One region of the Comamonas testosteroni genome, then DNA from elsewhere that is predicted to be linked to it. Evidence: predicted binding sites of a transcription regulator. Region 1 holds the regulator's gene; the other holds the start of a gene.
What was found. The regulator FNR, encoded in region 1, switches genes on or off when oxygen is low (the NO sensors DNR and NnrR bind a similar motif). The targets are predictions, from matches to a motif close to TTGATNNNNATCAA.
Positions count from the first base shown of each region.

Region 2: F0P97_RS11860 (MBL fold metallo-hydrolase RNA specificity domain-containing protein) is a predicted target of FNR. The motif match lies at 1,826-1,839, and genes of this name have one in related genera.

Region 1 is NZ_CP043568.1:2,292,027-2,301,057, forward strand. It holds gene ccoO (cytochrome-c oxidase, cbb3-type subunit II) at 1-17, shown strand, start outside; gene F0P97_RS10460 (cbb3-type cytochrome oxidase subunit 3) at 36-173, shown strand; gene ccoP (cytochrome-c oxidase, cbb3-type subunit III) at 201-1,112, shown strand; gene ccoG (cytochrome c oxidase accessory protein CcoG) at 1,195-2,637, shown strand; gene F0P97_RS10475 (FixH family protein) at 2,764-3,069, shown strand; gene F0P97_RS10480 (hypothetical protein) at 3,446-3,709, shown strand; gene fnr (fumarate/nitrate reduction transcriptional regulator Fnr) at 3,848-4,570, opposite strand; gene hemN (oxygen-independent coproporphyrinogen III oxidase) at 4,839-6,221, shown strand; gene F0P97_RS10495 (sulfite exporter TauE/SafE family protein) at 6,225-6,938, shown strand; gene F0P97_RS10500 (HD-GYP domain-containing protein) at 7,049-8,293, shown strand; gene F0P97_RS10505 (bifunctional diguanylate cyclase/phosphodiesterase) at 8,290-9,031, shown strand, end outside.
Region 2 is NZ_CP043568.1:2,608,769-2,617,799, forward strand. It holds gene F0P97_RS11850 (efflux RND transporter permease subunit) at 1-249, shown strand, start outside; gene F0P97_RS11855 (efflux transporter outer membrane subunit) at 262-1,725, shown strand; gene F0P97_RS11860 (MBL fold metallo-hydrolase RNA specificity domain-containing protein) at 1,923-3,323, shown strand; gene F0P97_RS11865 (hypothetical protein) at 3,401-3,919, shown strand; gene F0P97_RS11870 (pyridoxamine 5'-phosphate oxidase) at 3,916-4,428, opposite strand; gene F0P97_RS11875 (long-chain fatty acid--CoA ligase) at 4,611-6,299, shown strand; tRNA gene F0P97_RS11880 (tRNA-Sec) at 6,317-6,412, opposite strand; gene selB (selenocysteine-specific translation elongation factor) at 6,597-8,522, opposite strand; gene selA (L-seryl-tRNA(Sec) selenium transferase) at 8,618-9,031, opposite strand, start outside.

The DNA.
Region 1 (9,031 bases):
GTCGCGCCGTCAAGTAACAGAGGAGGGACTGGAAAATGGATATCACCACCATGCGTGTTCTGGCCACACTGGCATCGCTGGCGTGCTTCGTGGGTATCTGGTGGTGGGCGTATGCCCGCCGCAACCAGGCCCGTTTTGACGAGGCAGCTCAGGTTCCATTCCTGGAAGACTGAGTCTGATCACTACAACGAGAACATCCCATGAGCGACTTCTTTAACAACTTCTGGTCCGTGTATATCGCGGCCGTTTCGCTGATCGGCATCCTCGGCTGCTTCTTGCTGCTGGTGCTGGTGGCGCGCCGCAAGGTCGTTCCTTCCACGGACAACACCACCGGTCACGTCTGGGACGAAGACCTGCGCGAGCTCAACAACCCCATGCCCAAGTGGTGGATGGGGCTGTTCGTGATCACCGTGGTCTTCAGCCTGGCCTATCTGGTGGCCTATCCAGGTCTGGGTTCCTTCAAGGGCGAGCTGGACTGGACCCAGTATGGTGCCTATGACAAGGAAATGGAGAAGGCCCGTGTCGACCTGGAGCCCATGTACGCCAAGTTCGTCAGCATGCCCACCGAAGAAATGGCCAAGGACCCCCAGGCCATGGCCATCGGCGAGCGTCTGTTCATGAACAACTGCGCGCAATGCCACGGCTCCGATGCGCGCGGCAGCAAGAGCTTCCCCAATCTGGGCGACGGTGACTGGCTGCATGGCGGCACGCCCGACAAGATCAAGGAAACCATCACCAACGGCCGCATCGGCGTGATGCCTCCCATGGCGGCAGCCGTGGGCTCGGCGGAAGATGTGCGCAATGTGGCGCACTATGTGCTGAGCCTGTCGGGCAGCCCCCACGATGCCGTCAAGGCTTCGCAGGGCAAGTCCAAGTTCGTGGCCTGCGCGGCTTGCCACGGCATGGACGGCAAGGGTAACCAGGCGCTTGGCGCACCCAACCTGACCGATGACATCTGGCTGCATGGCTGGGGCGAGTCCGTCATTGTCGACATGGTCAACCATGGCAAGATGAACGAGATGCCTGCTCAGAAGGACAAGCTGACCGAGGCGCAGATCGCGGTGCTGGCTTCCTATGTCTGGGGGCTGTCCAACGCAAGCGCCCGGAAGTAAGACGGGTGATGAAGGCGGTGCCGAGGCACCGCCTTTTTCGCATTTGAATTTTCAGTAATTACAAAAATATTAAGGAACTGCGATGCCCTGCGATCCGGAGAAACCTCGCAAAGTCATTCCGATCACGGCTGAGCCTGTGGACGGCGGTCAGGAATATATGCCCATGTTCGCCTCCGAACAGAAGGTGTACTCGCGCGCCATCAGCGGCGTCTTCTCGCGCTGGCGCTGGATCATGGTGTTCCTGACCCAGATCGTCTTCTACGGTCTGCCCTGGCTGCAGTGGGGTGAGCGCCAGATGGTGCTGTTCGACCTCGGGGCGCGGCGCTTCTATCTGTTCGGACTGGTGCTGTATCCGCAGGACTTCATCTATCTGACGGGGCTGCTGATCATCAGCGCGCTGGGGCTGTTCCTGTTTACCGCCGTGGCCGGGCGTCTGTGGTGTGGCTTCTCCTGTCCGCAGACGGTCTACACCGAGATCTTCATGTGGATCGAGAGCAAGGTCGAAGGCGATCGCAGTGCCCGCATGCGTATCGACAAGCATGGTTGGACCTTCGAGAAAATCTGGAAGAAGTCGCTCAAGCAGTTTCTCTGGATCGTTCTGTCTCTTTGGACAGGCTTCACCTTTGTCGGCTACTTCGTGCCCATCCGTGAACTGGGTGTGGAGCTGATGGCCTTCCAGGGCGGCTGGCAGATTTTCTGGGTGGCGTTCTACGGGTTCGCAACCTACGGCAATGCCGGCTATATGCGCGAGCAGGTCTGCAAGTACATGTGCCCCTATGCACGCTTCCAGAGCGCCATGTTCGACAAGGACACCATGATCGTCAGCTACGACGCCCAGCGTGGTGAAGCGCGCGGCCCGCGCAAGAAAGACGTTGACTACAAGGCACAAGGCCTGGGGGACTGCATAGATTGCAAGCTTTGCGTTCAGGTCTGCCCTGTGGGCATCGACATCCGCAAGGGGCTGCAGTATGAGTGCATCGGCTGCGGTCTGTGCATCGATGCCTGCAACTCCGTGATGGACAAGATGGAGTATCCGCGTGGCCTGATCCGGTTGACCACTCAGAATGCCGTGGCCAAGGCCTGGAAGCAGGTGCAGGTGATTCGCCGCATTTTCCGTCCGCGCGTGCTGATCTACTCGGCCGTGCTGGTAGCCCTCAGCGCCGCCATGATCGCCAGTCTGGTGCTGCGCGAGCCGCTCAAGGTCGACGTGATTCGCGACCGTGCCGCGCTTTCGCGCATCGTGGCGGGCGGCAAGCTGGAGAACGTCTACCGTCTGCAGATCATGAACGCCACCGAGTCCGAGCAGCGCTACCGTATCAGCGCCGAGGGCCTGGAGAATCTGGAGGTCGCATCCGATCAGGAAGTGAGCGTTGGCCCTGCAGAGACACGTGGCATTGCGGTGCGGCTGCAGATTCCGTATGGCTCAGCCACTCCCGGCTCGCACCCCGTACACTTCAATGTGGATGCAGTGACTGCCGGAGCAGGGCGTATTTCCGAAAAGACGGTGTTCCTGGTGCCGCGTTAATGCCAAGTCTTGCCGGTCTTCATGAGCCATCACGGAGGCCGGACAAGGGCACCGCCAATCGGCAACAATTGATGCCACCCTGCCATGCGTGCCTGGGTGGTCAGAATTTTGGAAAGAGGTTTCATCATGTTGGCAGCACAAGCCAAGGTCTCGCAAACGGCCAAGATCATCCACCCTGAGGACGGCAAGCCCTGGTGGAAGTTTGCCCATGTCTGGCTCATCATCGCCGGCCCGGTGATCGTGGTGATTGCCGGCTTTGTCACCGCATACATCGCAATGAGCAGGCCCGATCCCGTGATTGACCCTGACTACTACCGCCATGGCATGGAAATCAACCAGCGCCTGAGCGAAAGTGAAAAAAGCCTGGCGCCGGCAGTGACGGGGCGCAACCATGCCGCGACGCCAGCCAAGGATCATCCGCTGGATCGCTGACTGCGATTTCAACGCATCATCCTCAAGGCCGCTTCCGCGGCCTTTTTTTACGCCTATGGTTGCAGACTTTTCTGGAGCACGGCCGGTCGTGGCGGAGCTCTATGTCTTGGTCGACCGCAGAGTCGGACGGTTGTCTGCAGTGCTCAAAAACCGGCAAAGGATGGCCGGGCGGGTTCAATATCAGGAGCGCATAGCGCTTTATCAAAGCTTATTTCAGATAGATATTGACCTTAAGTCAATACAAAGAATGCACTGGAAGCTCTTTAAATAATAGCGGTTCAGGGTTTCCTATCTGAGTGCATGCCCTTGGTATGGCAGGGAAGGTCATGGCAATTGTGCAAAATGGGTTCAAAACCACAGGCCAAGGAGAATCGCGATGGATGCTCGACGCTGGATGTGGATTGTCTGGCCGGCTTTTCTGGCCGCGGCAATCATGGAAATGGTGGTATTTGCCTTTGTGGACCCGCTGGACATGCACTGGCTGGGCTCGCCTCTGGAATGGTCGCGCAATGCCATTTACACCCTGGCCTTTTTTGCCTTCTGGGCGGTCGCCGTGGCCAGCGGACTGATGACTGTCATGTTGGGGCGTTCGGCCAGCGATCTGAACCAGGGCATAGTCTCGGAGCCCCTGGTCGAGTGAAGCGCTGCGCACAGGGCCGCAGTTTCGGGGCCGGTGGCGGCCCCGGATGGTGCTTGGTCGCTCTCTGTGCCGGCGGCCTCGGCGGCGGGAAGCTTCTGGCAGGCATTCGCTGCCATCAAAAAAGCCCGCTGTCTGAACTTAGCCCTGGCATTGCTGGCTGTTGACGATGCGCTTGAGCGCATCGGTATCCAGAATGCGCAGATGGCGCTGTCTGACTTCGATGATGCCTTCCTCGGCGAACTTGGAGAAGGTGCGGCTCACGGTCTCCAGCTTGAGGCCCAGATAGCTGCCGATTTCTTCACGCGTCATGCGCAGCACCAACTCCGACTTCGAAAAGCCGCGTGCCGACAGACGCTGCACCAGGTTCAGCACAAAGGCTGCCAGACGCTCTTCGGCGCGCATGCTGCCCAGCAGCAGCATTACGCCATGCTCGCGCACGATTTCGCGGCTCATGACCTTGTGCACATGATTTTGCAGCGCCGTGACTTCGCGCGAGAGCTGCTCGAGCTTGTCGAAAGGCATGATGCAGACTTCGGCATCTTCCAGGGCCACGGCATCGCAGGTGTGGTGGTCGTTGACGATGCCGTCCAGGCCAATGATCTCGCCGGCCATCTGAAAGCCTGTGACCTGGTCGCGTCCGTCTTCAGTGGCCACGCTGGTCTTGAAGAAGCCGGTGCGAATGGCGTACAGCGAGGTGAACTCTTCTCCATTGCGAAATAGCAGCCCGCCGCGCTTGACCTTGCGGCGCGTGGCCACAATCTCGTCAATACGCTCCATTTGTTCATCGTCCAGGCCCATGGGCATGCACAGTTCACGCAGATTGCAGTTGGAGCAGGATGCTTTGATGGTCTGAAGATTCATGGGCTTTTAGCAACGGCGCAGACAGACACAGAGTGGAGAGTCGCGCCGGTCGTTGACCTCGTGGTTGAAGATGAGATGGATCAAATTGTCGCAGCACTCGCCTTGATGTCTCTTGATTTTCATCAAGGACAGGGTGATTGCCTTGGGGCACATTGCCCGTATTCGTTCAAAAACATGCGCTTTTGCCTATTTCGGGCATGATTTTCAGGATCTGATTTCCATTGAAATCTGCTCTATACAGAGTGTGGGCGCACCCTAACTCCCAGTTATGACCGCAGTCACGCCTGAGTTGCTGAGCCGCTTTGATATCCCCGGCCCACGCTACACATCATTCCCAACAGCCGACCGTTTTGTTGAGGCTTTTGGTGCAGATGACTATATCCTGGCATTGAAACAGCGCAAGACGCATTCGGGCTCACGTGCCTTGCCCCTGTCCGTTTATGTGCATGTGCCGTTTTGCGAGTCGCTTTGCTATTACTGCGCCTGCAACAAGATCGTGACCAAGCATCATGAGAAGGCTGCCGAGTATCTGGATTATCTGAGCCGTGAACTGGCCATGCATACCGAGCATTGCGGTAAAGGCCAGTTGGTAAGCCAGCTGCATCTGGGAGGCGGCACGCCGACCTTCTTCAGCGATGCCGAGCTGCGGCAGCTGATGCTTCTGATGCGTGAGCATTTCAAGCTCGATCCAGCCGGCGAGTATTCCATCGAGGTCGATCCGCGCACGGTCAGCAACGAGAGGTTGAAGGCACTCAAGGACATGGGCTTCAATCGCCTGAGCTTTGGCGTGCAGGATTTTGATCCCGCAGTGCAGAAAGCGGTGCACCGGGAGCAGCCCGCCGAGCAAGTCTTTGAGTTGGTGGCCGAGGCCCGCCGTCTGGGCTTTGTCTCCATCAATGTGGACCTGATCTACGGTCTGCCCAAGCAGACAACCGAGTCTTTTGCGCGAACGCTGGCCCAGGTCAATGAGCTGCGTCCCGACCGCATTGCGTTGTATGCCTATGCGCATCTGCCTGAGCGCTTCAAGCCGCAAAGGCGTATTGCATCCGCTGACTTGCCCATGGGACAGGACAAGCTGAACATGCTCTCCGGCGCAATTGATGCCTTCATGAATGGCGGCTATGTCTATGTGGGCATGGATCACTTTGCGCTGCCCGACGACTCTCTGGCCGTCGCCAAGCGCCAGGGGCGCCTGCATCGCAATTTCCAGGGCTACAGCACCCAGCCCGATTGCGACCTGATTGCGTTGGGCGTATCGGCCATCGGCAAGGTGGGCGCCACCTACAGCCAGAACGTCAAGACCCTGGAAGAGTATTACGACGCCATTGATGGCGGCATGCTGCCCGTGCAGCGCGGATTGGCGCTCTCGCGTGACGATCTGGTGCGCAGAGCCATCATCATGGCCATCATGTGTCAGGGCTCCGTCCTGTATGAGCCGATGGAGCAGGCCTGGCTGATCAATTTCCGCGAGTACTTTGCTCGGGAGCTGGCAGCACTGGCGGAAATGCAGCGCAATGGCCTGGTTCAGCTATCCGACGAGGGCTTCAAGGTCACGGGCCTGGGCTGGTTTTTTGTGCGCGGAGTAGCCATGCTGTTTGATCGATATTTGCAGGCCGACCGAAACCGCGCGCGCTTTTCGCGCATCATCTAGCGCATGTTGTTTTCGCTGGTCTGGACTGCTTTGATCATGGGGCTCGTGGGTGGGCCCCATTGTCTTGTGATGTGCGCTGCACCCTGCAGCGTTGTGACGGGTGCAAGGCCTACCAGCGACGGCCAGGTCATCGCCTTGCACGGCCTGCAAAAACGCCAATGGCTGCGTACCAGTCTGTTTCATCTGGGACGCATTGCTGGTTATGCCCTGCTGGGCGGAGTGGCTGCCGTGGCCATGGAGAGTCTGGCCTGGCTGACCAGCCAGACAACGGCCTTGCAGAAGCTGTGGACGCTGATGCATGTCGCGGTCATGGCCTGGGGTCTGGCCATGGTGGTGCAGGCGCGACAACCGGTGTGGCTGGAGCAGGCGGGGCGTTCTGTCTGGACCAGGGTCCAGCCCTGGGTCGTCGCCCCAGGAGGGAGTCTGGCCGCGGGCTTTGCCTGGGCCCTGATGCCTTGCGGCTTGCTGTATTCGGCAGTGCTGGTGGCCGCGCTGAGTGGCGGAGTCTGGCAAGGTGCTCTGTCCATGACAGCCTTTGCCGTTGGCGGCGCAGTGTGGCTGCTGGCGGGTCCCTGGTTGTGGCAACTGGGGCAGTCGCATCTCAATACATTGCGGGCGCGCTGGGGCACCAGAATTGCGGGTCTGATGCTGATTGGTGTTGCGAGTTGGGCTTTGTGGATGGATCTGGTCTACAAACCCAGCCTTTGGTGCCGATAAGTCACACAGGAAGGGAATGTTGGTGCAGTTTGCATCCCAACAGACCCTAGTCATGCTTGAGCAGTCATGGAACTGCGGAATAATGTCTTATCTTGTGTGTAGCGCTCAAAGTGAATCGTTTCGTTGCTATTGATATCGGACAACTGCGAATTGGCATGTATGTCCATCTGGAGACTGGCTGGTTGCGCCACCCGTTTCCCGTCAGCAGCTTCAAGATTGTCAATGAAGAGCAGTTGCAGACACTCAGGACCTTGAAGCTCAAGGCAGTTCAGGTTGATCTATCCAGAAGCGATCTGGAAGCAGAGGCTGCGCCTCCGGCCGCAGACCCTCAACTCGCTCCTGTCCCCCCTGAGAATGATGCGCATGCATGGCGCAACAGTATCTTGGGCGTGCAATCCAGGTTTCTGGGCGCGGTTTCCGTATTTGATGACGTGCAGGCCTTGTTGCCAGCCAACCCCGAGAAGGCGCGGACAACGACGGATATGCTGGTTGCGCAGCAAGTCGTCAAACTGGCGCAGGCTCGTGATCTGAGTTTGCATCTGCTCGCGGATACGGGTGGCGCCACCTTTGGCGTTCATGGTGTCAACGTCTCTGTACTGAGCCTGCTGCTGGGTAAGACGCTGGGCCTGTGCGATGACATATTGAAGGATCTGGGCACGGCAGCCCTGTTGCATGACATCGGCAAGCCAGGGCTTGAGATTTCCGCGTCGGCCAATGCACTGAATCAGGGCACGGGCCGCACGCCTCTGCGAGAGACCGTGTATGCGCGCCATGTCGGAGAGTCGGTGGCACTGGCGCTATCCATGGGCTATCCCCCTTCCGTCACGACGGCCATCGCCCAGCATCATGAATGGGCCGATGGGTCAGGCTTTCCACTTGGCTTGCTGGCCGAAGACATGGACATTGCCGGACAGATCCTGGCGCTGGTCAATAATTTTGAGCGCTTGTGCAATCTGCCACTGCAAGGCAACGAAATGACGCCCCATGAAGCCATGGCTGCACTGTACGGACAGTATCGCCAGCGATATGCGCCCGATGTGCTCAAGGCATTCGTGCAGACCTTGGGGGTCTATCCGCCGGGCTCTTTGGTGGAACTAAGCGATGGGCGGATGGGCGTAGTGGTGTCTGTCAACACCAGCCAGTCGCTCAAGCCGCAGGTGCTGACCTATGACATGCAGGCGCCGCAGAAGCTGCGGTTCGTAGATTTGCTTGAATATGTGGGTTTGGGTATTCGCCGAGGCTTGACGCGAAATCAGCTTTCTCGAAATGCGTTAGAAGCTTTACAGCCGCAAAGGCGTCTTTGCTACTTTTTTGACAGTTCTGCAGCACCTGCTGCCGAGAAAGACCTCGCGTGACTTTGCAGCAGAGTTTTCTGATTGACCCTCTGCTTGCCTCCATGCTCGATGGTTTGCAGGAGGCGGTCTGGCTGCTGGATGCGCAGACATTGCGTGTCGTGCATGCCAATGCAGCCAGTATGCAGCTCACGGGCTACACGCCCGAGCAGGCGCAGGAGCAGTATGTCGATGTGCTGTGCGCCTCCCTGGTGCAAAAGGCGTTCTGGCAGGATGCCTCAAACTGGGTGGGTGGGGCGAAATTTCTCACAGAAATTTGTACCGCCAATGGTTCATTGACAGCTGTGGAGATGGGGGTGGGCTCCATCGCCTTGAATCCACGCTGGTTGATGCTCACCATGCTTGACCGCAGCGAGCAGTTGCGGCACGAGAGCGAACTGGACATGCTGCTTGCAGAGTTGCGGGCGACGCTTGAGTCCGCTGCAGATGGCATGCTGGTCTGTGATCTGCGCGGCGGAATTCGTGCATTCAACCACCGTTTCGCGGAGCTGTGGCAACTACCCGAGCCACTGCTCGTGCAGCGAGATGATGCGGCCGTCTTTGCCCATCTGGAAGCGCAGACCATCAGCAGCGATAGTCAGTTCACTCTTTTGCAGGATGCGCAGGACCTGTCGGCTCCTGAAACCTCGGAGGTACTGCAACTGCTCAGTGGCAGGGTTCTGGAGCGCCGCTCCGTGCCTCAGCTCAGTCGCGGTGTGGCGATAGGGCGTATCTACTCCTATCGAGACATCACGGTGGAGT
Region 2 (9,031 bases), 320 kb from region 1:
CCCTTGGTGCTGTCCACGGGCGCGGGAGCCGAGATGCGCAGCGCCATGGGCGTGGCGGTGTTCGCCGGCATGATCGGTGTGACGGCCTTTGGCCTGTTCCTCACGCCCGTGTTCTACGTGGTGCTGCGCCGCCTGGCCGGCAACCGTCCGCTGCAGCAGCATGGCAGCCATGTGGCGCCGATCAGCGAGCCGGGTCACGGCGCCTCGGTCCTGCCCATGCCTGCTGCGCCGCGCGGCCATGACGAATAAGCCCAATCAACCATGGATTCCGATATGAAAACGATGCAAGGCATTCGATCCCTGATGCCGTCCCTGAGCGCGCTGGCGGCAGCCCTGGTGCTGGCGGGTTGCGCCAGTGCGCCGCCCACGGTGGCCGAGCATGCCGGCATTGCCGTGCCCGCTAGCTTCAGCGCCCAGGCCGCAGCCGCAGGCTGGACGCAGGCTGCCCCGGCCGAGGCCCAGCCGCGCGGTGCCTGGTGGCTGGTATTTGCCGACACCGAACTAAGCGCTCTGGTGGAGCGTGCGGGTGAAGCCAACACCGATGTGCAGACCGCTGCGGCACGTCTGGCCGAAGCGCGGGCACTGCTGCGCTCGGCCGATGCGCAGCGCCAGCCGCAGATCGCGACCGGGGGCGGTGCCGCCCGTCAGGCCGGAGTGAACACCGCGAACGGCATGCAGCCCGCAACCCTGGTCACGGCCGGCTTGAACTTCTCCTACGAAGCGGATCTGTTCGGCAGGCTGTCGCGGGCCAGCGAAGCGGCACGCGAGGATGCCAATGCACGCGAGGCCTTGCTGCAGAGCACGCGCCTGATGGTGCAGGCCGATGTGGCCCAGACCTATCTGCAGCTGCGTTCGCTGCAGACTGAGCGCCAACTGGTCGAGCAGAGTCTGGCGGCCTATCGCGAGACTCTGACGCTGATCGAGAAGCGCTACCGTGCCGGCGATGCCGCCGAGCTGGATGTGGCGCGCATGCAGACCGAGGTTTCGGCCACCGAGGCCGAGACGCTGGCGCTGGAGCGCCAGCAGGCGGCCCTCACGCATGCGCTGGCCGTGCTGGTCGGCGATGTGGCCAGCGGTTTTTCGCTGGCTTCGCAGCCGCAGGCGGCAACGCTGCCCGTGATTCCGGCAGGCGTGCCCGCCACGGTGCTGGCACGCCGCCCCGATGTGTCGGCGGCCCAGGCATCGGTGCTGGCGGCCCAGGCGCGCGTGGGCGTGGCCCAGGCCGCGTGGTTTCCCGCCATCACGCTCACGGGCAATGGCGGCTATGCCTCGCCGGAGCTCGGCGATCTGTTCAAGTGGTCTGCGCGCTCCTGGGGCATAGGCGCCTTGCTGTCCCTGCCCATCTTCGACGGCGGCCAGCGCGCTGCGCAGGAAGAGGGCGCCCGTGCGCGCCTGGAGGCCGCCGTGGCAGCCCAGCGCGGCCAGGTGCTCGCGGCCTTCCGGGAGGTCGAGGATCAGCTCAGTGCCTTGCGCCTGCTCTCGGGCCAGGCCCGTGTGCTGGGGCAGGCCGTGCAGTCTTCCGAGCGGGCCACGCACCTCTCGGATGTGCGCTATCGCAACGGTCTGGTCAGCCAGCTGGAGCTGCTGGATGCGCGCCGCAACGAGCTGCGTAACCGGCGCCAGGCCTTGCAGGTGCGTACTGCGCAGTACACGGCCACGGTGGCCCTGATTCGTGCACTGGGCGGAGGCTGGGGCAGCGGCGAGCCGCAGGCGGCTCGCGGATGAGGCGATAGCTGCGCTGTCCGCCCTGGCGGCCGGTTTGCCGGCTTGTGACGCCTGCTGCTCAGCCAGCCGGTATTTGCAGCGCCCGGACAGGCTCAGCGGTTTGATGGGCATCAAGGCAAGACTTGAGGCACTGGCGGTGCAGGCGCCAGTGGTGCTAGATTCATTGGCGGTCCATGTGGATCGTCAATGGATGCTTCATGAACATCACTTTTCACGGTGCGGCGCAGTCGGTCACGGGGTCCTGCTTTCTGGTCGAGGCGCATGGCTGTCGCTTTCTGATCGACTGCGGCATGGCCCAGGGCGGCCGCGAGGCTGACGAGCACAACCAGCAAGCCTTTGCCTTTGATGCCGCAGGCCTGGACTTCGTCGTTCTGACCCATGCGCATATCGACCACAGCGGCCTGCTGCCCAAGCTCGTGGCCCAGGGCTTCAAGGGCCCTATCTATGCCACGCTGTCCACCAAGGACTTGCTCGAGGTCTTGCTCAAGGACAGTGCCCATATCCAGATGATGGATGCCGAGCGTGCGGCGCGGCGTCGGCGTGAAGGCCGGGGGCGTGAGCGCGAGCTGACGGTTCCTCTGTATTCGCTGGCCCATGTGGCGAGCACGCTGGAGCAGGTCCAGGCCAGGGCCTATGGACAGAGCTTCGAACCCCATCCTGCGGTGACGTTACGTTTTCAGGATGCCGGGCATATTCTTGGCTCGGCCATTGTGGAGCTGTGGCTGGCAGATGGCCATGGCGGCACGCGCAAGCTGGTGGCCAGCGGCGATCTGGGCCAGCCGGGGCGGGTGATTCTGCGCGATCCCACGCCGATCATGGACGCCGATGTGCTGCTCATCGAGTCTACCTATGGCGATCGGCAGCACAAGAGCACGGGCGATACCCTGGAGGAGCTGGTCGATGTGGTCACGCGCACGGTTCCCCATGGCAATGTGGTCATCCCGGCATTTGCCGTGGGGCGCACGCAGGAGCTGCTCTATCACTTTCTGCAGCTGATCCAGCAGCGACGCCTGCCGCCGGTAGAGATATTTGTGGATTCGCCCATGGCGGTTGCGGCCACCGATATCACGCTGCGGCACTTCGGCGTGTTCGACGAGGAGGCCAGGCAGTTGCTGGGCAGCGTCAGGAGACTCAAGGAGTCGCCGCACATTCATTTCATCAGCGATGTGGAGGACTCCATCAAGCTCAACCGCATCAAGAGCGGCGCGGTCATCATCTCGGCCAGCGGCATGTGCGATGCGGGGCGGGTGCTGCATCATCTGAAGAACAATCTGTCGAGGCCCGAGTGTGCGGTGGTGATCTGCGGTTTTCAGGCTGAAGGTTCGCTGGGTCGCAGGCTGGTCGACGGTGCCACGCTGGTGCGCCTGTTTGGAGATGAGGTCGAGGTCCGTGCCGGCATCCATACCCTGGGTGGCTTTTCGGCCCATGCCGACCAGCAGGCCCTGTTGGACTGGGCGGCCGCGTTCACCCGCCCACCGCAGCAGACCTTTGTGGTGCATGGGGAGCCGCATGCCTCCCTGGCCTTGGCCACGCTGCTGCACGAGCGCCTGCATTTCTCGGTGCGGGTTCCGCAGCCGGGCCAGGTCTTCGAGTTCTAGAACCTGCCAGGAGTCTCCGAGATGCGGAATCCTCCTTGCGCGCGGCCTGTTGCATGATGTTCTGGAGGCGAAGCCTGATGCCGGTCGAGGCCGGTTTCGCGCAGCGGCTTTTCGGCACTACGCTGGATGAACTGCTGCCCGGCATGCGTCTGCATGTGCGGCGTCTGGGCGATACCAGGCGCGCGCTCTCCCTGGGCGGCGGGCGCATCTATCTGCCGCGCAGCTTTTTTGAGCACCGGGACCCGCATGAGCCGCTGCGGCTTGCCCACCCTGTGGTGGCAGGCGTCTTCGCCCATGAGTTGCTGCATCAGTGGCAGCGCCTGCAAGGCAGGGCGGTGACCTGGGAGGCGTTGGGCCTGCATCTGCGTGCGGCATGCCTGCGGCACAATCCCTATCACTATCAGGCCTGTGCAGATCCGCATCAGATGCTGAAGTGCTTTCTGGACGCAAGCGTGGAGCAGCAGGGGCAGATCTGGCAGGACCATGTTCAGGCCCTGGTGCAGGGCCAGCCGCTGGCCTGCATGTGCCTGATTGCCGAGCATGTGCTCAAGGCTCAAACTGGCCAATCCAGGTCGGGCCGAGCCAGAAAAGGCTAGGCAGCCGGGTTGAGTGCGGCTATGAGATCGTGTTCGTCCACATCGCGCGCCGCGCCGAAGCCCGCGACATGCCTGCCGCCTTGCGGCGTGATGCAGACAAAACGAAAGTCGCCCAGCGCCGTCATGGGCTCGGCTTCGGGAAAGCGCGTCAGATAGCTGGCACGGGCGCCTTGCCACAGGCCGCTGTCGCGCGGGGGCGTGGATGCCACGCCCCGAATGCTGATGCGCTCCAGCGCATGCACAGCTTCGCCAGCGGACTCTGGCCTGCTCACCAGCAGGCTGACGGCAGGATGCTGCTCCATGGCCTGTGTATGACTGGCCAGCGCACTGACATGCAGTATCAGGCAGCTGAATTCGCCACTCCAGGCCCAGGGCACCAGCGACAGGCCCGGGGCGGGGAGATATCCGGGGGCTGATGAGCCGGCCTGCGGCTGAACGGCCAGTGCGGCGGTACGCTGACTGGCGAGTAGCTGGCGCAGCGACTGCTGCAGGCGCGATTCATGAGGCATTTGCGCATGGTAAGCCAGTGCGCGGGGTCGGACCAGCTTGAGCCGCGTCAGGCCGCGCCGACCGTCACCTGCGTGACCGACTGTTGGGGCCATCCCGGATGCCGGGCCGAGGTTGCAGGCCTAGTCTTGCGGACTGATTAGTCCACCCGGACTATGTATACGCTTTTCTGATTGCCTGACTCATGCCCGCTCACCACAAGTTTTGGCCCAATCGGCTGCCACATTCCATCACCGTTCCCGTGACCAGTGTCTGGGAAAACCTTGCTATCAATGCCCGGCGTTATCCGGACAAGGCCGCGCTGGTGTTTCTGGGGCGCACCACGACCTACAGGCAACTGTGCGAGGGTACGGAGCGCATGGCCGCCTATCTGCATGGCCTGGGCGTGCAGAAAGGCGACCGCGTCATCGTGCTGATGCAAAACAGCTCGCAACTGGTACTGGCGCATTACGCCATTTTTCGAGCCAATGCGGTAGTTGTACCGGTCAACCCCATGAATACGGCGGAGGAGCTCAAGCACTACATCACGGATTCGGGCGCCAAGGTGGCCATCACCACGGCTGATCTGGCGCCGGAGCTGGCCAAGGCCAGCAATGCCTTGCCGCAGTCCGAAGCATTGCAGCACTTGCTGGTCACCCGATTCACCGACGGTTTTGATGCCGATGTGCAAGGGCCGGATGCACCGCCCGAAGCCTGGCGCAACTGGCTGCTGGGCGAGCGCGAGCCTGCCAGCCTGAACCACGGCCAGGTCCATGCCTGGACGCAGGCCCTGGCCTGTAGCGAGCTGCCGCCACCGCATACCGCGGGTCGTGACGACCTAGCCTTGCTGCCCTATACCAGCGGTACCACGGGCCAGCCCAAGGGCTGCATGCACCTGCACCGCAGCATCAACCACAACGCCGTCTCCGGTGCGCTGTGGGGCACGGGCACCAGCGAGAACGTGGTGCTCGCCGTCGTGCCCATGTTTCACATCACGGGCATGGTGTCCGTGCTGCACAGCGCCATCTACGTGGGGGCGACGCTGATCATCATGCCGCGCTGGGAGCGTGAGCTGGCCGGGCGCCTGATCTCGCACTATCAGGTCACCAGCTGGACCAATATCCCGACCATGGTGATCGATCTGCTGGCCAGCCCCAACTTCGCGTCCTTCGATCTGTCCAGCCTCAAATACATCGGCGGCGGCGGCGCCGCCATGCCCCAGGCCGTGGCCCAGCGACTGCTGGAGCAGTACGGCCTGCGCTTTTGCGAGGGCTATGGTCTGACCGAAACCGCCGCACCTTCACACAGCAATCCGCCCGACCATCCCAAGCAGCAATGTCTGGGCATACCCTTCATGAGCACCGATGCGCGCGTGATCAGCCCCGACACGCTGGAAGAGGTCGCCCAGGGGGAGCAGGGCGAGATCGTGGTCAACGGCCCCGAGGTGTTTGAAGGCTACTGGCAACGTCCCGAGGCGACCGAGCAAAGCTTTATGGAGCTGGATGGCAAGCGCTTTTTCCGCACCGGGGACCTGGGGCGCGTGGATGAGGATGGCTACTTCTTCATCACCGACCGGCTCAAGCGCATGATCAATGCCAGCGGCTTCAAGGTATGGCCGGCCGAGGTGGAATCGCTGATGTTCCGCCATCCCGCGATTCAGGAGGCCTGCGTGATCTCCGCCAAGGATGCCTATCGCGGCGAGACCGTCAAGGCCGTGGTCGTGTTGCGTGCCGGCCATGAGACTACGACGGCAGAGCAGATCATCCAGTGGTGCCATGACAATATGGCGGTCTACAAGGCACCGCGCCTGGTGCAGTTCGTGACGGCTTTGCCCAAGAGCGGCAGCGGCAAGGTGATGTGGCGAATGCTGCAGGAGCAGGAAGCCGCAGTCTGAAGTGCAAAGAGGGGGAATGGCGGAAAGCAGCTGGAGTCGAACCAACCCGGGAGCGGCTGACGCCCCCCACCGGGTTTGAAGCCCGGCCGCGCCACCGGGCACGATTGCCTTCCTTGGAGTCAAGAGTGGCAGCTGTCACTCTTGTAGAAGATAGGACAGTGATTGTAGCCACCAATCCGGCACTTGATGACAAGCTGCACGACAATGCCTCATGTCACGGTCTACTCTGATTTGATAGCTTGTAGCGTACGCTGGATAAGGAATCTGAATTGATTTCTACCTGTTTTCCTTTCAGGCTCAGCGTGGCGTGCTATTCCAATGCACATCAGGGCGCAGCAGATGGGCGTCGCGCACGCGGCGTGTGTAGCCGGTGCGGTCGAAGAATTCGAGAATCTGGATGGCGCGCTTGCGGCCCAGACCAGTGGCATCGCGGAATGCGCTGGCCTCCACTTCTCCCCTGGCGTGCCGGCTGGCGATGTCGGCAACCAGGGCGGCGAGTTCATCCATGCGCGCCGGTGCATAGAACAAATCCTTGACGACCTGGAACAGCTGGCCCTGGCGCGAAAGCTTTTTGAGCAGCTGGCGCACCAGTTCTTCGCCTGCGGCATGGTCGCGCGCCAGATCGCGCACCCAGGGCGGGTCATAGCGGCCTGCCGCGATGGCGGGCAGCAGTTTTTCGGCCAGCGTCTGCTCGGCACTGCTCAGTTGCACGCTGTGCTGCGGCAAATGCAGCCAGGCGCCGGTGCTGGCTAGCAGCTTGCTGCTGAGCAGGGCATCGAGCAGGCCTTGATAGAGTGCGTCGTAGCTGCCTTGCTGCAGGCCGGGCAAGGCCATGCGCCTTAGCCGGGCCGCGTTGACGCCGGGCTCGTCGGGCGATTTTTCGTGAAAGCGCGCCAGACTGTCGATGAGCTGGTTCTGCAACTGCTGCCAGCGCTGCAGGCCCAGCACCAGGGTATCGCCGCCTGCGATGGGCAACTGGATGGTGTCGGCAAGGCTGCCCTCGGAGAAGGCATGGCCGCTCAGACGCACCAGCTGCGAACGCGCAATGCCGTGCGGAGCCTGGGCGACCAGAGCCCTGAAGTCGCTGCGGGCTATGAGCTGCTCCATGGCGTCGAGGTAGGCCATGCGTTCTGCGCTGCGGCGCTTGCGGCTCGGGGCATAGGGGTCGAGCACCATGCCGCCGGCGATGGTGCGACTGGCCTGGGCGTTGCGCAGAATCAGGCGGTCGCCGGGCAGGGCGAAGACCGGTGCATCCAGCACCAGTTGCACGCGGGCCTCGGTACCGGGCTCTATGGCGTCGTCCTGCAGCAGGGCGACATGGCCTGTGGTGCGCTTGGTGCCAAGGTGCACATGGACAGGCGTCCACTGGGCCAGCGAGGGTGCTTCGCTGAGCAGATGCAGATGAATGTCGAGGCGATCCGTGGCCTGCAGCAGGCGCGGGTCCATGATCCAGTCGCCGCGTTCGATCTCGTCCTTGCCTATGCCTGCCAGGTTCAGTGCGCAGCGCTGGCCGGCGACGCCGCTGTCGCTGCTCTGGTTCTGTGCATGAATGCTGCGCACGCGCACGGTCTGACCGCTGGCAGAGTGTGCTAGCGTATCGCCCACCCGCACCTGGCCGTTGAAGACCGTGCCTGTGACCACCGTGCCCTGTCCCGGCAGCGTGAAGACGCGGTCCACGGCGAGCCGGAACAGGCCGTCCCGGGGGCGAGCCTGCATCATCTGGGCCTGCACCTGCAGATGTTCGCGCAGGACCTTTACGCCGGCGTTGCCGGGTTCTGCAGCATTGGTCTCGAAGATGGGGCTGCCCGCCAGCGCAGTGACGCCGAGAATGGCGTTGATTTCACGGTGTACGTCGGCAATGCGCTGCGGCAGAACGCGATCGACCTTGGTCAGCGCCACGCTGCCACGCCTGACACCCAGCAGCTGCAGAATTTCCAGGTGCTCTATGGTCTGGGGCATCACGCCGTCGTCGGCAGCCACGACCAGCAGGGCGTGATCAATGCCTACGGCACCGGCGGCCATGGTGTGGACGAATTTCTCGTGGCCCGGCACGTCGATGATGCCCAGCACATCGCCGTTGGGAAGCGGGCTGTAGGCATAGCCGAGTTCTATGGAGATGCCGCGGGCTTTCTCTTCCTTGAGGCGGTCGGTTTCCACCCCCGTGAGCGCACGCACCAGCGTGGTTTTGCCGTGGTCGATATGGCCTGCGGTTCCGATGATCATGGTGTGCTTGTAGTCTTGATAGCTGCTGGCGCTTGTGTCTCAAGCGATGCAAGGTGTTTCTGTATAAATTCCGGGGGCGGGGCCATGGGGCTGGCTCAGGCCAGCAGCGGCAGTTGCGCGGCAAACAGTGCCTGGGCCGGGTTTTCCAGGCAGCGCAGATCCAGCCACAGCGCATCGTCATGCAGCCGCCCGATCACCGGCCGCGGCAGGCCACGAAAGCGCGCTTCGAGCCGGGTCAGCTGCCGACCCGCCTGCTTGCCGCTGGCCGGATAAATCCTGAGGCCGAAGCTGGGCAGGTTTTCCACGGGAAGGGCGCCGCTGCCGATCTGGCTGTTCATGGCAGCGGTCTCCACCACATAGTCCTGGCCCAGTGCCTGCTGCAGCAGAGGCTGCAACTGCTCGGCCTGGGTCTGCATGTCGCTGGCCTTGCGCGTGAACAGGCGCAGCGTGGTCAGCTCCTGGGCGAGCTTTTCGGGGTTCAGGTACAGGCGCAGCGTGGGCTCCAGTGC